Regions from separate parts of the Paenibacillus sp. ALE3 genome, predicted to be linked through region 1. Evidence: predicted binding sites of a transcription regulator. Region 1 holds the regulator's gene; the other holds the start of a gene.
What was found. Region 1 encodes Rex, which represses fermentation and respiration genes when NADH is low (regulators of the CRP and FNR family bind a similar motif). Its sites were predicted from a motif close to TTGTGAAATATTTCACAA; they were not measured.

Region 1 (6,023 bases):
CTTTTTTCTTTTTCATCTGCTCAACTGTAGATGAAATTTGAGTATACTTTTTATTTTCCATCGCTTCGGCTACAGGAAACATAGCCTCAGACCACCATTGATTCAGTGCTGAATTGGAACGATCTGCGATATCCAGCTTAATAGTACGGCTGCCAATGATGGATTGCCCTTTTTGCTTAACCACATCGACCAATCCGGCCACATCCGCCTGCGGTTTGAGATCTAGTTTCAATACGACCTGATCCTGTTTAATATCTATTTGAGCGCTTGTCACGCCTGGATATTGAGATACCAGTTTTTCCAGAGGACTTTGCATTGTAACCTGACGGTAAATGAACCATCCCCCAAACATCAACAAGGCTGCCAAAACGGCCGCCACAACAATAGGAACTGCACGCAATTTCAAACAACATCCTCCTCTCAAAATGTAAAACCCAGAAGAAACGGGACGAATGTCAACAAACAACCAAATTGCATGATCTTATAGAGATCAGCAACTCATTTTTCTATCATTTTTGTCTATCACTTATAAAATATAGTATATCATAACGTGAATCTAATATCGAAGGCAATGTGTGGAGGAGTTGTGATTTTCGTAGTAGTAAAAAAAGACGTAAATACGATTTAAATCGCATTTACGTCTTTTCAACTTCAATCAGTTATTCTTTTAACAATACATTGCTTTCACCATCATCACTACTCCCATAACACGCTAGTAATTAGGCAAAGTATACTTTATCCCCGTCGATGCTCCATCTGAGAAACGGTAAAAGGTATAGTTATGATGGCTTTCATCATCGTAAAACAGTTGCCATACATATTCGCCATTGAACACACTCGGTTGGAGCCTTACAATTTTTGCATTTGGAAGTTGCTGCTGAATTATCGCTGTCATTTTTTGCTCGTCGACTCCGTTTTTCATCAGCTCGGTATGAACACCGCTTGGATCTGCGACAGGTACGTTAGGTTGTCCTTCCATTTTTTGAAAAGGAACCCACACCATTATATTTTCATTCTGTGCGTTTTTTCCTTGAACCACCCAATAAATCTGATCCCACACAGACTTCCAAGTCTGAGTCGTGCTAACCAGACCACCTGATTGCTTGGCCTTAATGATAGCGGCATTTTTCTCAGCCACCTGGTCTTGAGTAACGTAGGAATAATACCAGAAAATGCTGACCAGGATCAGTATTACGGCCAAAATGGCGACCGCTATCCATTTCTTCTTATTTTTCAAACCTGTGCTTCCTCTCTAAGGGGATGTGACACCTGAATTAGCGCGACAGCAGCCCTTCAAAGGCGGCTTGTGCCTCATGTTTGATACGTTCCTCGTCCATCGTCAGGCATTCGCCGTTTTTCACAACCTGACGACCGTCTACCCACACATGAGCCACGTCTTTGGCACTTGCAGAGTATACGGCATGGGAAATAAGATCTGTACGCGGCAAGAAATGGGCCTGATTCAGATCTAGCGCGATAAAGTCAGCCTTGTTGCCTGCTGCCAGCGCTCCTACTTCTTTTAAACCAATCGACTTTGCACCATACTCTGTTGCCAGACGCAGTGCTTCATTTGCAGGAACTGCTGTTGGGTCGCCAGATACTCCCTTGTGAATGAGTGCCGCCAGACGCATTTCCTCGAACATATCCAGGTTATTATTGCTGGCAGGACCGTCTGTTCCAAGAGAAACAGTAACTCCTGCACGCAGCAATTCAGGCACTCTAGCTACACCACTTGCCAGCTTCAAGTTGCTGCCTGGATTATGTGAAACCGCCACACCTCGTTCCGCTAATAAAGCTATCTCTTCGTCGTTCAAGTGTACGCCGTGGGCAACAAGTGAAGGGCGGGAGAAAAAGCCAAGCTTATCTAAGTGTGCAACTGGACGCAAACCGTAGTCGCGTACGTTTTGCTCAACTTCGGCGATCGTCTCGGACATGTGCGTATGCAATGGTAAATCGAGATCATGTGCTGCTTGAACAAATTTCTCAATAAACGCTGGCGGGCATGTGTATGGGGCATGTGGAGACATCATCGTTGTGATACGTCCGTCTGCTTTTCCATGCCAGTTACGGGCAAAAGTCACGGCCTCAGCCAGCTTGATCCGCTGTTCTTCTTCTGAACAGAGTCCAATGGCTCCACGCATCAAACTTGCACGGATGCCCGACTCTTCAGCTACACGTGCCACCTCATCCATATGATCGTACATATCCAGGAAAGTTGTGGTTCCACCTTTCAGCATTTCCAGCACTGACAAGGATGTTCCCCAGTACACATCCGTAGACGTAAACTTGGCTTCCATAGGCCACATTTTTTCCTGAAGCCACACTTGAAGTGCCAAGTCATCTCCATACCCTCGCAGCAGAGACATCGCCGCATGACCATGAGTATTAATCAGACCAGGCAAAAACAATAACCCGTTACCGTCGATTGCTTCCGTCTCTTCCTCACCCGCAGGCAGAGTCTCGCCAATGTAAGTAATACGGCTATCCTCCACAATCATAAAACCATGGATTACCCCAGCTTCAGCTCCATTCACGGCAAAAGAACCGTTTTTAATCATCCATTTATTCACTGTCATATTGTGCTTCTTCCTTTCCGTCCTCCAGATAATAAGCGAGGCTAAGCAAATCAGTTGTAAAGTCTGTGGCATGTATCCGAATGTTAGCCGGTGCCTTGAGAATGATAGGTGCAAAGTTTAAAATCGCTCCAATTCCACTCTCAATGAGCCTATCAGCTACGTGTTGTGCCTCAAAATCAGGTACAGTAATAATCCCGATTCGAATATTTTTTTCTTTTACAGTCGTTTCCAATTCATCCATCGGCTGAACGACTAAGGTATTGATTCTGGTCCCAACCTTATCCGGGAACGCATCAAATACCGCCACAATCTTCATATTGTCTTTTAAATAAGCGTTATAGTTTGATAGGGCTTGACCCAGATTACCCGCTCCGACCAATACTACATTAATTTGCTGGTCAATTTTCAGGATATGGCGTATTTTCTCAATTAGATAAGAAACATCGTAACCGATGCCCTTCCGACCAAAATCGCCAAAATAGGCAAGATCTTTACGAATTTGAGCTGGATTTAAATCTAACCTCTGTCCCAGCTCTTGAGAAGAGACCGTAGCCACCTCCCGTTTGTGCAGTGCATTCAGATAACGTAAATATACGGGTAATCTCCGTACGACAGCCTCTGAAATTTTATCTGATTTCATACTTGCTCCCCCTAATTGTAACGGACTTTAGGTGTCCGTCCGTTGTGCCTCTGTCTCCGGGGCGGATTGGAGCCATTCGGCGATGCGGGGCACCATTTGCCCCGATGGCATATGCTCCATTTTTGGTCCCGGTAACGAGTACAAAAAGTGCTTTCCATAATAGGATTCGATCACACGCGTATCGTAAACGATAACGACTCCGTGGTCGCTCGCTGTACGTACCAATCGTCCAAATCCCTGTTTGAAGCGAATAACTGCTTGTGGTACAGACAGCTTCATAAATGGATTCTTCTTCTGCTGCTGGAGCAGCTCGCTTTTTGCCTCCAGTAACGGGTGATTGGGCGGTTGAAACGGCAAGCGAACGATGGCCAGACAAGTCAAAGCCTTCCCTGGAATATCGACGCCTTCCCAGAAGCTGCTGGTTCCCAGCAATACAGAAGCCTTGGCTTCCTGAAAACGACGGGTTAGCTTGCTCCGACTCCCACTGTCTACACCTTGTCCTAACACGGTAATATCGCTGGATGCTAACGCCTCTTTGAGTGGCTCATACACTTGCCGGAGCATCCGATAGGAAGTAAACAGAACAAGCATTCTCCCCCGCGTCGCCTGGGCAGTCGCTCCTAGAGAGCTAACGAGCATCTCTACAAAATGTGCATCCCCTACACTGCCCTTCACACTCGGAAAGTCTCGCGGAATGACCAGCAACACCTGATCCCTGTAATTAAAAGGTGATGGGAGCTGTGACGTCATTAATCGTCCTTGATCCGCTGCCTCCTGCAAGCCGAGTTGATCGGTCATGTACTGAAACGACTTATCTACCGATAAAGTAGCAGATGTCAGAATAATACTTCTTTTTTTGTCAAAAAACATTTCTTTCAACTGGCGGCTCACATCGACGGGCACTGCATAAAATTGCAATGATTTACTACGGAATTGCCCACTCGCTTCGAGCCAATATACGGTTGTTTCATCATCGAGTCGTATAAAGAAGCGCAAATTTTCCCTAATCCCCGCCAAATCCTTAAGCAGACCCGTGATATCTGTAATGAGACTATCCGCCGCATAATCGTCGTGTTCTTCCTTGACATCCAGCATCAGCTTGTCGCCCTTGCGCAAAATTTCACTCAACGTTACATAAAGCTGATTTTCCAACGCCGCCGCTTGATCCCACTTTGCAGGCTTGGCCGACGGTTTGAGACGCGAAGAAAATTGTCCCGTTTCACCCGGTGTGGCATCAGACCGCTCTGGCAACATTCCAAACAGCTTATCGCTTAGCAGGTCCCAAGTTTCCTTAACCTCTAACACGAGTGGGTACAGCTGATCAATGGTCGAGGCCCATTCCGTCGACTTCTCATGCCCCGACTTTGCCAACTGCTGACGTAACGAAGGCAATTGTCCGTTCTTACTGTCCTTGAACAATCGAGTCAGCGTATGCACGAGTGTGAAATATTTCATATGCATGCCTAAGTGCTTACCGGCTACTTCCTCTAGATGATGTGCTTCATCAATGACCAGATGTTCATAGCTGGGCAATAGCTGGTGACTTGCTTTGACGTCGGTGAACAGCTTGGAGTGATTCGTTATAACCACATCCGCTGTTCCTGCTTCATGACGTGCACGATGATAGTAGCATTTGCGGAACCATGGGCAAGAACGACCAAGACAGGACTCGGAATCACTAGCTACTGTTTCCCAAAAATCCCCTCCACGGTTGCTCAGGTTCAGTTCCTCATCATCACCGGTTTCTGTCAGAGTCAGCCAGACAATCATTTGAGCCGCTGTAATCAAGTCTTCTTTTGGTGTCGCGAAGTCTCTTCTGTTTATTTTATGTTCAAACTTACGCAGACACAAATAATGCCCCCGACCCTTAAAAATGGCAGCCCGGAACGGGAACGGAATCACTTTTGTCAGCATCGGAATATCACGCTCTCGCAATTGCTCCTGCAGATTAATGGTATGCGTGCTTACGGTGACCCTCTGCCCATATTTTACACTGTGATACAGTGACGGAAGCAAATAGCCTAGGGACTTCCCTGTTCCTGTACCAGCCTCGATCAACAAATGCTTATCTTGACTCAAGGCTTGATTTACACCCTCAATCATTTGTGTTTGCGCCTCGCGCTCCTCATATTGGCTCAAGGATGAACGCAAATTGTCCCGCACATCATCCATATACTCCTCAAAGGAAACGCCTGAGAGTGGATTCGGATCATCTTCTCTACGTGGAGTAGCCAGTTCGGTCCAATCTTCCACTTTAAGCGCAAGCTGACGAAAAAACTGATGTTTCTCCAAATCCTGAATAGGGTCTAGCTCTTTCTCTTCTCGTATGCCGTCAAGAAACCAACCCAGGTCACTGTCTTCCTCTGCGAACAAATCGCTGAGCCGCTGTATCGTTATCAGAGGTAATGCCTGAAGCTCACTCAGACACTTTAAAAACACCTCAGCCGTAGCCAACGCGTCGCTGTCTGCTTGATGAGGGCGGTCATGCGCCAGCCCAAACTCTGAGGAAACAAAACCCAACTGATAAGAAGATAACGATGGAAACATAATTTTCAGAAAATCCATCGTATCCAAAATTCTACCGCTAAAGGGTAAATATCCACACCGGTCCAAAGCGCTTTGCAAAAAATTGAAATCAAACGCCACGTTATGACCGACCAGCACGACATCGTCCAGCATAGGCACGAGCTCCATCATCATTTCTTCGAGTGCAGGTGCATCCTTGACGTCATCGTCTGTAATTCCGGTCAATCCGGTGATAAAAGGTGGAATAGATCTGCCAGGGTTTACATAAGAGCCGTAAACAC
Region 2 (6,023 bases), 2.4 Mb from region 1:
CGCCGAAGTAATGGCATGAGTGGTACTTACTGGTAAATGAAGCATGGTAGCTGTAAAAATAACAGAAGCTCCCGAAACATCGGCTGCGAATCCATTGATTGGCTCAATTTTGAAAATCTTGGTTCCCATCGTTTTGATGATCTTCCAACCACCAATAGACGTACCCAGTGCCATAGCGGTTGCAGCTGAAATTTTCACCCACATGGGTACTTCCAAATGGTCTTGATACCCTGCGGAGACGAGTGCGAATGTGATAATCCCCATCGCCTTCTGAGCATCATTCGTACCATGCGTAAACGACTGGATAGCTGCCGTAATGACCTGCATGGTGCGGAAACCTTTGTTCACTGTATGCGGACTACGATAAGCAAAGATGTATTTCAAAATCATCATCACAATGTAACCGACAACAAAAGCAATCAACGGGGAGAAAATAAGCCCCTCAACAATCCCGATGAAGCCGCTCCAATTTAATTTATCCTGTCCCGCACCTACATACACCGCCCCTGCCAACGCACCAATCAATGCATGAGAGGAGGATGAAGGAATACCAAACCACCAGGTTAGAAGATTCCAGATAATCGCAGCGATCAGCGTCGCAATAACGATATCAATACCGTTTGTAAGCTTGGTAGGGTCAGCGACACTTCCACCAATGGTCTTGGCAACCCCGGTAAACAAGATAGCTCCGAGAAAGTTCATAACCGCAGCCATAATAATCGCACGTCGCGGCGTCAACGCACGGGTCGAGACCGAAGTAGCAATCGCGTTCGCCGTATCATGAAATCCATTAATAAAATCAAATGCCAGAGCAAGAAAAATAACAATACCTAGTACCAGTAAACTTGTATCCATGTAAAAGGACTCCCTTACGAGTTACGCATAATGATGGATTCCAGCATATTTGCAACATCCTCGCATGAATCCGTTGTCGTTTCAAGGCGTTCGTACAATTCTTTACGTTTAATCAGTTCAATAGGATCAGTTACAGTTGCAAACAGGTTTTTGATGCAAATACGCAATAATTCATCCCCCTGATTTTCCAAATCATTTAGGCGAATGGTGTATTCACGAATAGCCAACAATTTTTTCTGTGAAAGCAAATGTACAGCCTTCTGAATTTCGTAAGCTGATTGACGCAAAATATCAGCGAACTGCACAATATACTCGTCCGGTTCTGTAATGTTGTACATATAAAAACGAGAGGCTGTCGCTTCAAGACCGTCCAGCACATCATCCATGGTCGTTGTCAGTTCCATGATGTCGTCGCGTTCCAGCGGCGTAATGAAGGTCTTGTTCAACTCAGTAATAATCGTGTGTGTGTAATCATCACACTTATTTTCATACTTCTTCATCTCATTGGTAAACAAAGTCACATCTTGAAAATTTGAAGTATGTTGGGCAAAATAATCGGCTGCTTGCACGATCGTATCTGCCATATTTTCCAACGTCTCGAAGAATATATCCTTTTTCTTCAATCTCATAACGATTACCCCTTTACGAAAATATCCGCAACCTGTTTCGACTGCAATAGACAACCTTTGCTATCTTATCACACTCATCAATGTTTTTGTAATGTTTGTAAAAGCAAATTTCTAGATATACGTATACAATGCCCGACATAGAGGGTCATTATCCGACAATTTTTTCCTAAATAGGTGTATTACGTTTTCTAATTCGCTTCAAACGTTACATGTTCCGTTAGTGAAGTATCTGCAGGTACTACATGTATATAGGATGTACCTGGTGTTAACGGGATTTCAACCCCATTTTTCATAAACCGAATCGCATCGCCAGATGTATGCTGCCATTCAGCACGTATTAACTGTCCTTGTTGAAACACCATGGCCTCTCCGCTACCGTCCAGTTCAACGCTTAGTCTGCCTACATCATCCAGCGTTCGATGCCTCGTGCTCATCACAATAACATTAGCCGCTGAGAGCTGTTGGTTATTATTTTGATCCAGATGTGACTTTTCGTTCACAAAACGCTTATATCGTTGATCGGCTCGATCATAGGTATAAGATACGCGATAGCTTTTTAGCAAAAACCGGATGTGCACAGATGCGGCACTCTCGTCCACCATAACTGGAGTTTCGCCGGTTTTGAGATAAGGATACACTGGAACTTCCGTCTGCTTGGTATATCCTTTGCTTTCGCTTCCTTTACGTAGCCTGCTCACATCTGTGTATAAATTATGTGGTGGACGACGATCTTTACTTCGCCAAAAATAAGCCCCTCCATTTGAAATCTCATCCAGATGCTCCTTCCGCTGCTGCTGTAAAATCGCATAGGCATCTGTACTTCCCCCTGCATGTATCGGTAACGCACCATAGGTTTCGCCTAGTTCAATCAAATACGGCCGAATACTGCGGACCGGACCGATCTTCACATCTCCACCATGACTTTGGAAAAAAGCTACCAAACGGGTAATTCCGCCTTCTGCAAGAACCTCATATACCATGTCTGCCTGGCTAAGCCCTGCCTGTGGACGCGCAGCCGGGGCATTGTTAATCATGACAGCCAGTGGCCGCTCCAAAACAGGCTGCTCCACCGGAAGCCCGGTAAGCGGAGCTGTAAATGCCGGAACAGATGGCTCCTTAGGCGGTTCAAGCACCTTCTTCTCTGTTTCTTGCTGGTTCGGTTGGGGAACGGATTCAGATTCACCCGTATTGGACAAAGCAGAACAAGATATCATTGTCATGCATAACAGAGCTGAGGCCATCACACGCAACCAATGATTTCGTTGAAACATGGGCCCAGACAAGTTCATCCCTCCACATCGTTATTTTTCTCATTATAAGCTTTATTTCCTGTTTTTGTCTTGATTGAGGCATTACCTCTCTATAGAATACTTATCTAAAGACATTAAAATTTAAAAAATATTTAGAGTTTGTGATTTTTATCACAAATAACTGTAACTGAACCTAATACAATAAAGGTGTAGCAAAGATGATCATCCCAAACAAAATGAAATACAACCCATCATTATAGATTAAGAAAGAGGAGTGATTTGAATGTTTAACAACTGGTTACGTGAGAACAAAGTAGCAATGTGGCTGCTGACTGTAGTACGGGTTTATCTAGGTTATGAATGGATGACCCACGGACTTGAGAAGCTGACTGGCGGATTTGATGCAGGTGGATTTATTTCGGGGGCCATTGCTAAAACAGGCGGAGATCACCCCGCTGTACAAGGCTGGTGGGGATCGTTCCTTGAAGCCTTTGCCCTGCCGAATGTCGGTTTGTTCAACGTCCTGATCCCATTGGGTGAGTTCTTGGTCGGGGTTGGCCTGCTGCTTGGTACATTGACTACACTGGCTACTTTGATGGCTATGGTTATGAACTTCTCGTTCCTGTTCTCGGGTACAGTAAGCACCAATGCAATCTACCTGTTGGTTGAAATCTTCCTTATCGTTGCTGGTGCAAATGCCGGAAGAATCGGCTTTGACCGTTGGGTACTGCCCTTCCTGCGTGGACTGTTTGGTAAAAATAAAGATACTTATCAAACGGACCCCAATCGAAAAATAGCTTAACTATCCAAAAAACAACCGTTATCCTCTGGCTAATGGTTGTTTTTTTGTGCAGCTATGCTGCTTCTCTTTGGTGTTTTTTGCAGCTATGCTCCTTCTCTTCGGTGTTTTTGTGCAGCTATGCTGCTTGTATGTGTGGCTATGCTGCACCCTCCTCTATTTAAATGAACAAAGGAGTCCTCAAGTCCATCCTGACTTGGAGACTCCTTTTTCGGGTTCATCTTTCCCCCGAACGTTTACAAGTTGGATACAACATGGAATGTTCACGATACATTTACCTTGTACACTACAGTTACATCAAAGAACCTAATGGAGGGTTATACCATGAAAAAAATCACCAAAGCCTATCTCATGCTCGCAGCAGTAATTTTCACAGTACAGACGATCGGATTGGGATCTACGACATCAGCCAAAGCAGCGACATCTACTACAATATCTCAAGCAGAAGTTGTACAACATATTTCCAAAACCTTCGAGCAGCTACTTCGCCAACCAGGTAAGCTACCTCAGGCATTCACTTATTTACAAAAGCATATCCAATCCATTCCGGCCTCTCAAGCTACCATCCTAGTACTACACTTGGAAAATGCACAGAAACAGCAATTGGATTCATATGCACAGGCCTTATATCCGACCTCTATTCAAACTAAGATTAATCAAGTCTATAAACCTGGTGATTCGTTCACTAATGTAATGAGCCGGACAAGTGATACAAAGCTGAAAAAGCTACTCACTCAATCAAGAGATGCCGGCTACAAACTTGAAACCGCAGAAGGCATGTTTTACCCAGTCATCAATTATGAGAAATATAAAGTATTCGGAAATAACATTACCGCAGATATCCGCGACTATATTGACATCATGGCGACGGAATCTGGACAGCCGGCTACCAAGGATGCAGCATTACACATCGGTTATCAACAGTTAGCCGGAAGAGTGCTGGCGCAAGAGTCGTTTATAACCCAATATCCACATTCCAATCGTACACAAGCAGTCAAATCATTACATGATCTCTATTTCTTCTATACTTTTTATGGTACGAACAATACACCATTATTCGATGATGACACCAACAAGATTCGCCCCAATGCCAAAAAAGGATATCAGCTCGTCGTTCAGCGCAACAGGGATTCGAAGAGTCCCTACATTCAAAAGCTAAAGGCATTTATGACACTACTAGATCAAAATGAAGATAAGCGAACTACGCAAGTATCCGCCTGGCTAAAAAAGAACGTGCCTGCTAATTAATCAAAGAGGAACAGACCAAAAGAACTTCCAACCCCACACATCATGTGGTTTCGGAAGTTCTTATTCTTACATTTACAGATCACTTTCTTGACCAAAAGCCCAACAATTGAGACTCAATGAGCCAAGGACATACGACTGAAAAAGCTTACGCGCGGAGCGATCATGATCGGCAGCTCCCATCACGTAAAACAAAGGTGAAAAATGCTCTATTCCATACGAAGGAACCGCCTGCTTGGCATACGGAGCCTTCTTGTCATATTGGAACAGATGACGCAAATTCCAGTCTTGAAGCTGCTGTGCGATCCAGTCATCATATTGAACGGCCCAATCGGCTGGCTCACTCGTCTGCTTGAGTGTCCGCAAGTTGTGGACCAAGCCTCCACTACCGAGGATCAAAATCCCTTGATCACGCAGTGGCGCCAGCATCCGTCCAATCTCGTATTGCTCCTGAGGATCGCGCCGTGAATCAATGGATAAGGGTACGACCGGTATGTCCGCATCAGGATATATATGCCGCAAAACCACCCATGCTCCATGATCCAGTCCCCGGTTCCGAACCGGCTGGTGGAACAGGTTATGCTGACTGAACAGATGCCCTATCTCCTCATACAGCTTTGGATCGCCTGGTGCAGGGTAATCAAGAGTGTACATTTCTTCAGGAAAGCCGTAGAAATCGTGCAACGCTGCATGCTGATCATCCGCGCCGATACATTGATCGGGGCTATCCCAATGCGCGGAAAAAATGACAATTCCTTTGGGTCGGGGCAGGCTCGCGCCCAGCTTTGCAAGATAACTGGTATATGCGTTATTTTCTACAGCCAGTGTCGGTGAACCATGCGCAACAAAAATTGAGGGTAATGTCATCGCTGCCAACCTCCACACGCCAGTATAGTGTTACTCTTTCATTTTACTCCGGCGGAGGCACAATTTCCAATACAAACCGTTACACCCTGAAATCAGATCATCCAGTGCTGCCAATCCCGTTGAATATTTTCTTGTTCATCCAGCCATTCCAGTGTGCGGTCAATCAGCTGTTGCCGCTCTTTACCTGATGAGAAAGTGTGATCTCCCTGAAAAATAATTTCCTTATCACAGCGTCCTTCTGGACGCATCCAGAATACCTTTTGAAACAGAAACGCATAATCCACAGGAATAATATCATCCGAGGTGCCATGAATAACGAGCACATCACCGTTAAATTTAACGGCCTCCTGGAACGGTTGGAATTGAGCTAGTGACTCA

Region 2: the regulator Rex is predicted to act here: its motif matches at 2,894-2,911, upstream of ACXHJ2_RS19040 (DoxX family membrane protein).

Annotation. Positions count from the first base shown of each region.
Region 1 is NZ_CM134214.1:1,937,234-1,943,256, reverse strand. It holds gene ACXHJ2_RS08735 (hypothetical protein) at 1-406, opposite strand, end outside; gene ACXHJ2_RS08730 (cell wall elongation regulator TseB-like domain-containing protein) at 713-1,237, opposite strand; gene ACXHJ2_RS08725 (amidohydrolase) at 1,275-2,576, opposite strand; gene ACXHJ2_RS08720 (redox-sensing transcriptional repressor Rex) at 2,563-3,216, opposite strand; gene dinG (ATP-dependent DNA helicase DinG) at 3,244-6,023, opposite strand, start outside.
Region 2 is NZ_CM134214.1:4,292,355-4,298,377, forward strand. It holds gene ACXHJ2_RS19025 (inorganic phosphate transporter) at 1-855, opposite strand, end outside; gene ACXHJ2_RS19030 (DUF47 domain-containing protein) at 870-1,484, opposite strand; gene ACXHJ2_RS19035 (DUF3048 domain-containing protein) at 1,673-2,767, opposite strand; gene ACXHJ2_RS19040 (DoxX family membrane protein) at 3,018-3,536, shown strand; gene ACXHJ2_RS19045 (hypothetical protein) at 3,858-4,781, shown strand; gene ACXHJ2_RS19050 (dioxygenase family protein) at 4,854-5,645, opposite strand; gene ACXHJ2_RS19055 (alpha/beta hydrolase) at 5,738-6,023, opposite strand, start outside.